DNA from 2 places in the Bacillus sp. FSL K6-3431 genome. Region 2 is predicted to be linked to the other one. Evidence: riboswitches for the same ligand, from Rfam matches in the RefSeq annotation. Region 2 holds a riboswitch; the other holds the start of a gene.
The links. A riboswitch is a leader RNA that binds a small molecule or an ion and turns the genes downstream of it on or off. The one in region 2 is predicted to bind S-adenosylmethionine.

Region 1: another riboswitch for S-adenosylmethionine. It lies ahead of MHB53_RS23510 (methionine ABC transporter ATP-binding protein); the one in region 2 lies ahead of MHB53_RS22815 (aliphatic sulfonate ABC transporter substrate-binding protein).

Annotation. Positions count from the first base shown of each region.
Region 1 is NZ_JBBOCT010000001.1:4,928,628-4,932,863, reverse strand. Features, by position in the region: gene MHB53_RS23520 (MetQ/NlpA family ABC transporter substrate-binding protein) at 99-926, opposite strand; gene MHB53_RS23515 (methionine ABC transporter permease) at 947-1,612, opposite strand; gene MHB53_RS23510 (methionine ABC transporter ATP-binding protein) at 1,602-2,615, opposite strand; SAM riboswitch class I at 2,695-2,799, opposite strand; gene MHB53_RS23505 (carbon-nitrogen family hydrolase) at 2,849-3,631, opposite strand; gene MHB53_RS23500 (pyridoxal phosphate-dependent aminotransferase) at 3,740-4,236, shown strand, end outside.
Region 2 is NZ_JBBOCT010000001.1:4,815,262-4,819,497, reverse strand. Features, by position in the region: gene MHB53_RS22820 (ABC transporter permease) at 1-776, opposite strand, end outside; gene MHB53_RS22815 (aliphatic sulfonate ABC transporter substrate-binding protein) at 862-1,842, opposite strand; SAM riboswitch class I at 2,049-2,161, opposite strand; gene MHB53_RS22810 (trans-sulfuration enzyme family protein) at 2,270-3,418, opposite strand; gene MHB53_RS22805 (IS256 family transposase) at 3,907-4,236, opposite strand, start outside.

The DNA.
Region 1 (4,236 bases), 110 kb from region 2:
TCTTTTATACGTGCTACTTTTCATCAAAACTTCTAGATTAAAAAATGCCCACCTGTTCTCGATTAGTTTTTACTAATTCGGATAGGTGGGCGCTTTTTTTATCGAGATTCCATCCACTCAGGTTTCGTGAAACCTACAAATTCTTTATCAATTACATCTTCAAATCCTTTAGATTCTACTACTTCTTTCATATCTTTCGCAAACTGGGCATCCACATTTTTCGTGTCAATTACTACACGATTTCTGAAGACATCTTTCATATCTTCGATTGCAATACCTTCGTCAGTATTCATCTTCGCTGCAAACGCAAAGTTTCCTGGAACTGCTGCCATATCTGTGCTTTCTACCGCACGTGGAAGCTGACCTGCTTCAAGTGGCTGGAATTTAATATTTTTGACGTTGTCTTTTATATCTTTCTCGGAAATTGTTAAGTGGCTTACATCGTCCTTAAGAGTAATCAAACCTTCTTGTTCTAAAATCAATAACGCCCTTCCCATATTTGTTGGATCGTTTGGTAAGGCTAATGTTGCACCATCAGTAATCTCATCTAGAGAATTGAATTTATTTGAAAAAATGACCATTGGTGAGGTTGGCACGGTAATTACTTCTGAAAGCTCCAGCTTATTTTGTTCAGCAAATGTTTCCATGTACACTAAATTTTGAAATACATTAGCATCGATTTCACCGGTAGATAATGCGTTATTCGGCTGAATATAATCGCTGAATTCTACTACTTTTACTTTATAGCCTTTCTCTTCAAGACCTGGCTGGATTGCTTTCGTTACCATATCTGTAAATGGCCCTGCTGTCGCTCCAATGGTAATATTTTTCGTATCTTCTTTCGGCCCCGCATTATCTTTTCCGCCGCAAGCAGCAAGAACCCCGACTGCTAAAATAATCGTAAGTGCAATAAACCACTTTTTCATTTGTATATTCCCCCTGATGTTTATCTTTTATTTGCTAACTTGGCCCAACGATCTCCCGCAAATTGGATAATTTGAACCAAAATAACTAAAACAATTACAGTTGTGAACATGATGACTGTATCATAGCGGTAATACCCATAGCGAATAGCTAAATCACCGATTCCACCTCCGCCAAGCGTTCCAGCCATCGCTGAGTATGCAACTAAACTAATCGCTGTGAGCGTCGTACCTTGAATAATACCCGGCTTTGCTTCCGTAATGAGAACATCTTTGATGATCATCCACGGTGTTGCTCCTACAGAAATAGCAGCTTCTATCACGCCCTTATCTATTTCTCGAAGAGCTGTTTCTACAATTCTTGCAAAAAGCGGAATAGCTGCAACAGACAAAGAAACAGACGCAGCGGTAGGACCAATTACCCCGCCTGCAATTAGCTTTGTTAAAGGAATAAGTAAGACAAGCAAAATAATAAACGGAATAGACCTGATTAAATTCACGATAAAGCCTAAAATTGAATTAACAAGCTTTTTTTCTAGCAACATTCCTTGGTCGGTCATAAATAAAAGAATTCCTAAAGGTAGTCCAAAAATAACCGAGACAATAAGTGAAATTGCGACCATGTAAAGCGTTTCAAAGAAAGCTTTATTCAGGTCTGGTAACATTTCAATCATATGCTCAAGCACCATGTGTCACCACCTCTACATTTCCAATTCTTTCTTGTAAATATTGAATAGCATTCACAACTTCATTTTTCTCGCCAATCAATTCCATAATAAAAATCCCTAAAGGTTCTTCTTGGATATACTCAATGTTCCCATGCAAAAAGTTGCCTTTTACTTGGTGACGCTGTAGCATATCTGAAACAACTGTTTCCCCTGCTTTTGAACCTTTGAACTGAATTTTAACGACGGTGCCTGTACATTGCTTGAGCAATTTCTCAGGTATATCCAGTTGAAGAACATCACCAATAAATTGCCTAGTAAGTTCAGTTTCAGGAGTGGCAAAAATATCATATACTTGGCCTTGTTCGATAATTCGTCCATCTTGCATGACAGCCATCCGATCACAAATCTCTTTCACTACCGCCATTTCATGCGTAATTAGCACAATCGTTAAACCTAGTTCTTTGTTTATCTTTTTCAATAAAGCCAATATAGATTTTGTTGTACTTGGATCTAACGCTGAAGTTGCTTCGTCACATAATAATACAGAAGGATTATTCGCAAGTGCCCTAGCAATACCGACACGTTGCTTCTGTCCACCGCTTAATTGCGCTGGGTATACATCCTTCTTGTCAGCAAGACCTACCATTTCAAGCAATTCTTCTGCTCTCTTTTTTTGATCTACTTTTGGATATGTAGCAGCTTTTAAAGCGAAAGTGATGTTTTCAATTATGGTTTTAGAACTAATTAAATAAAAGTGCTGAAAAATCATCCCAATTTTTAATCGTGCTTTACGAAGGTCATTTGACGAAAGCTTTGTTAATTCCAAGCCATCAACCTTAACTAAGCCCGATGTTGGAGTCTCTAGTAAATTCATACAACGGATAAGGGAACTTTTTCCTGCACCTGAATAGCCAACGATCCCGAAAATTTCCCCTTTATCAACAGTTAATGAAACATTGTCAACGCCGGTGACCATTCCTTTGTTTGTTTGATACTGTTTCGTTAAATTGCTTATTGCTATCATGATTCCCACCTCTTTGCTACTTCAAAATAAATATGCCTCTTTCCATTGAAAGAGGCATCGAAAATTAATATTAAGTTTCGACTTATCTCTAAGAATGATATCATTCCTCAGGAATTAGCACCTTTTCCCATAGGTGGTTGCTGGACGTCATTGGGCCTGATCCCTCGGTCTCTCTTGATAAGTAGGAGATATTAAATTTATTATACTTATTATCTAGGAAGACAACTCCCTTGTCAATAATACTTTGGACGGCGGTCAGCAAAAACAGGAATTCGATTGCGGATTCCCTCTATTTCCTGTGGATTAATGTCGCCTATTACAAGCTCTTCCTCATTTCCACCCTCAGCAATTATTTCCCCCCACGGGTCAATAATCATCGAATGACCAGCGAATACATTATTCGGATCTTGCCCTGCTCGATTACAAGCAATGACATAACTTTGATTTTCGATCGCACGTGCCCTTAATAGTATTTGCCAATGGTCTAGTCTTGGTGCTGGCCATTCAGCTACTACGAACAAGACTTTCGCGCCTTCTAAAACTGGTTTACGTAACCATTCTGGAAACCGAATATCATAACATATAAAACCTGCTGCCTCTTCTCCTTCTAAAGTAAAGGTCGGTACGTCATCCCCTGCTTGTAAATGTAAATGTTCATCCATCAGCTGGAACAAGTGAAGCTTACTATATTCATGCACAAGTTGCCCTTCTTTATCAATGACATACATCGTATTTTTCACACCATTATCCGTTTGTTTAGCTACGGAACCTCCTACTATATGAAAGTTATGTTTCTTCGCTTGTTCTTGTAAAAATAAAATGACATCTTCTCCATCATCATGGGCAATTTCATCAAGACGCCCTAAATCATATCCAGTTGTCCATAATTCAGGCAATACAATAACGGTACATTTTTCCTTTGCTGCTTTCTCAAACCATTGTTCTGCAAGCTTAAAGTTTTTCTTTGGTTCTCCAAATGCTATGTCCATTTGGATACAGCCAATTTTCCAATTCATACATAATTCCCCCTTAAAGATTCTGTACTTTACAAACATTATATTTCGTTATAACATTTTAAGCTATAATTGAAAGAGAAATCCTATCATGATTATTGAGGTGCTACATTGAAAAAATTCGATACTTCAGATATTTTAAAACAATTACCAAAACAGTTTTTTGCATCACTCGTCCAAAAAGTGAATCGTACGATTGCTGATGGACATGATGTAATTAATCTTGGACAGGGCAATCCCGATTTACCTACTCCAAACCATATTGTAGATCGATTAAAATTAGCGGGCGACAAGCCAAGCAATCACCGATATCCCGCCTTTCGAGGTAAGCCTGAACTCAAACAGGCGGTGGCTCAATTTTATCAACGTGAATATGGCGTACATTTAGATTCCGAAACAGAAGTAGCTATCTTATTTGGTGGAAAGGCTGGACTCGTCGAATTACCGCAATGTCTTTTAAATCCTGGAGATACAATGCTTGTCCCTGATCCAGGCTATCCGGATTATTGGTCAGGTGCAGCATTAGCGAAAGTCCATATGGAAATGATGCCACTCACTGCCGAAAATCACTTTCTTCCTGATTACGAGAAAATCCCAGCGGATATTAT
Region 2 (4,236 bases):
ATTTTACCAATAACTGCAAATAAGCAAATACTTGCAATAATCAATTCAGGTGAATACGTATTTTGTCCTACGACGAGTAAGTAACCAAGTCCTTGACTTGCGCCCATAATTTCTGCAGCAACAACGAACATCCAGCCAAGCCCCATGCCACTCCGTAAGCCAACTAGGAATGATGGTAAGGAAGCTGGAAGAATAATTTTTCTCAACGTTTCAGTTGAAGTGAATCCATAAATTTTCCCAACTTCAATTAGTTTTCGATCTACTCCTTGAATCCCAGAAACAATATTCAAATAGACTGGAAAAAAAACACCGACAGCGATTAATACCACTTTTGAAGATTCACCAATTCCCATCCAGAGGATAAACAGGGGCACCCACGCAAGTGATGGAATCGACCGAAATGCCTGTATAAGCGGATCCATTAGTTTTTCCAATACAGTAAAATATCCTACTGCTGACCCAAACAAGACCGCAGCTATCGTTCCGAGTAAGAAACCTGCCGCAACTCTAAACACCGTTGTTCCAACATGACCGAAGAGTGTACCTGCTGCGCCCATTTCGAAAATTTCTTGCACGATCCTAGTTGGTGCTGGTAACAGATGAGCTTCAATTAGTCCAACTCTCGCTGCTGCCTCCCAAAAAATTAATAGAACGAAAGGAATAATACTTCCTAATAACCATTTCTCATTATTTTTCCATAGAGAATTTTCAGTCAAGCGCGTCTTCGGCTTTCCCACTGCAACTCCAATTGTTTCGCTTCTTTCACTCATCTTCATTACCGCCCTTTACTTATTGAAATTAAATGCGTAAGCGCTGGAGCAAGACATATGTCCTAAAATCAACTATCAATTATAAACAAATTTATTCTCTATCAGCATCGAAATAGCTTGAGTTAATTAAGTCATCTACGACTTTTTCAATATTTGTTTTAGATTCAATGATACCTTCCGATTTGAGCACATCACCAGCTGCTTGAATCACATCCCTTTGATCATCTCCCGGTGCCGAAGTAGAAAAATCATTACGCTCAAGCTGAATTTTTGCTACATCTAAATCAATTTGTGCTTCTTTTGCTAAAATTTCTGCCGTTTCTTCTGGATTATCAATCGCCCATAAGCGCGCTTGTTCATATACTTCAATTACTTTTTTCACATAATCAGGATACTTTTTCGCAAAATCTTCACGAACGTTCAATACGCCATATGTGTTAAAATCCGGATTTCTGAAGAAGAGATTAGCTCCGACTTCCTTTTCTACACGAGCCATATGTGGATCTAGTCCTGCCCAGGCATCAACCTCACCTGCAAGAAGTGCTGCTGCACCATCTCCATGCTGTAAATTGACGATTTCCACATCTTTTGCAGATAGACCACTATCTTCTAGCGCTCTTAATAAAAATATATAAGGATCTGTTCCTAATGTTGCCGCTACTTTTTTCCCTTTTAAATCTTCAACTGCTGTAATTGTTTTGTCAGTAGAAACAAGCGCTGTCCATTCAGGTTTAGAATAAATATATACAGATTCAATTGGAGAACCTTTCGCTTTCGCCATTAGTGCTGCTGCTCCAGCAGATGATCCAAAATCAACACTTTTGGAATTTAAGAACTCAAGGGCTTTATTACTTCCATGACTTAAAACAAACTCGACTTCAATCCCTTCCTCTTCGAACAACTTTTCAGCAAAGCCTTTTTCTTTTAAAACAAGACTTGTTGGCGAATAATGTGCATAATCTAGAATTATTTTTTTCGGTTTACCCGGCTCTTCACTTGCATTTGCAGAGCAAGCTGCTAACGCAACCGCTAATGTAAAGATTAATAATGTTTTAATAGTCCATGATTTCATTTGAAATCCCCCCACTTATATAATTAATCACATAATATTACTTGGTTTAACTTTATACATGATAGATAAGAACCTCTTTGCCACCGGAAATGGCGTTTAGTGGTTCCTTCTATTTGCATTTTTCCTTTTATATAGCATTTGTACCTTTTTAAAATAAACATAAAAAAGCCCCCTTCCTAAGAAGAGGGCGTTATATACGATTCCTCCTCTTATCTTCCAGATCAATGATCTGTAGGATGTAGCACCTTCTCAAACATAATAATGTTTGCAGGTTGCCGGGCTTCACAGGGCCTATTCCCTCCGCCACTCTCGATAAGAGATTACATTTAATTGTCAAATACTTATTCGTTGACCATGTATTGCAGTATAAACGATTGTTTTGTTGCTGTCAAATGATTTTTAGAAAATTAATGCAATATATCCAATTTCAATTGTTCACTGCTTTAGCAATAGCCTGCTGTAGTTGAATAATAATATCTTGCTCATTTTCGATACCAATTGAGATACGAACGACACTTTTATTTATTCCAAGCTTCTCTTGGGACTCGCGAGGTAAGTTTCGATGTGAAGTACCAAATGGATAAGAAACAGTTGTCTCAACTCCACCTAAAGAAGGCACAATTTTAATCCAGCCAAGTGTAGAGAAAAACAAGCGAATATCACATTGTTTAGCCAATTCAACAGTTACTACAGCTCCGTTTCCATATTTAGAAACCGCTTTTGGATAAAATACCTTTTTAACATTTTCATTATTTTCAAGAAAGTCTGCCACAGATTGTGCATTAGCTGATTGTTTTTCCATACGCAAAGCGAGTGTCTTTACTCCTCTGCATGTAAGCCAAGCTTCAAATGGACTTAAATTTCCACCTAAGTTGACAATTTTTTGTCGCGCCTTTTTCACAAGTTCTTCTGTTCCAACAATCACGCCAGCCGACACATCACTATGTCCACCGAGATATTTTGTTGCACTATGAACAACGAGATCTACTCCAGCTTTATAAGGCTGAAGCAAGTATGGGGTTGCAAACGTATTATCAACCATCGAACACAATTGATATTCTTTAGCAATTTTTACAAGTGTAGTAATATTTTCTACTCTTAAAAATGGATTTGTAATACTTTCCGTATAAAGTAACTTAGTATTAGGGCGGATCGCTGACAATACCTCAGCTTCATTAGAAAATGAGACAAATGTAACGTCTACACCAAAGTTTTTTAATTCCTCGGACAATAGATGATACGTACCCCCGTACAAATCCTCACATGCGATAATATGATCCCCGTGTTTAACGACCGCAAGTAATCCAGCCAGAATCGCAGACATACCTGATGATGCAGCAACACCAGATTCTGCTCCTTCTAATGTTGCTACTGCTGCTCCGAGTTCATCCGTATTCGGATTTCCATATCTCGAATACAAGTATGGCGTCTCTCCTTCAAAATAACTTTCCAATTCGTCGAGGTTTTGGAAAGCAAATGACGATGTTTGATAAATAGGCGAAACCTTCGCTGTAAAGTTTTTATTTTGTTTTTGTGATTGATGCACTGCCATAGTGTCAAATGAAACGTCGCTCATTATATTGGGTCACTCCTATGTTTGTAGCAAATGTGAAATTCAATAATTGTGATTATACTCACAATTATAAGAGTTGTCAAAAAAAGAGACTCCAAGAACTTTTGGGTTGTGATTAATAATACTGATTCATGTAGCCCTTAAGGCAAATATATTCGGAATGAATCTATTACTGCCTAGCGTGATCCAATCTTACTGACCGTCGGTAGGGCAATTTACTGATAGTTCGAGTACAATTACTAGCATACTCGCACAACTATAACTAGTTAATATCGACTATTACTGGCCACTCAGCTATTTTATGAGCCACTCACGTGATTTACTGGCCACTCGGCTATTTTATGAGCCACTCACGTGATTTACTAGTCAAGTCCAGACAATTGTGTAATTTAGTTTACAATGTTTTCTTTATGATATTTAGTTATAGTTGGCTATTTTATTTCATCAAGTGAAAAGGGGGTACCCCCTTTTCACTTGATGAAATTGTCATTTTATAAACTCTTTTTTCCGCTTCGTTCTCTGTTTTCATAATCCATTAGTATTGCACCGATAAGTCGAAATGCAGATTGATTATTCGGGAAGATACGTATGACTCTTTCTCTCCTGCGAACCTCCTGATTAAGCCTTTCAAGTGAATTTGTGCTCGCTAGATAACGATGATAACGAGAAGGCTGGTTGAGAAATTGAATGGCATCTTCGAAGCCATCCTCTAAAATTTCAATTGCTTTCTGGACCTTTGCTTCTTCTTCATATTTATCGACAAATTGCTCTTTATATTGGCGAGCTTCTTCTACTGAAATACTATTAAAGATGCGCCTCAT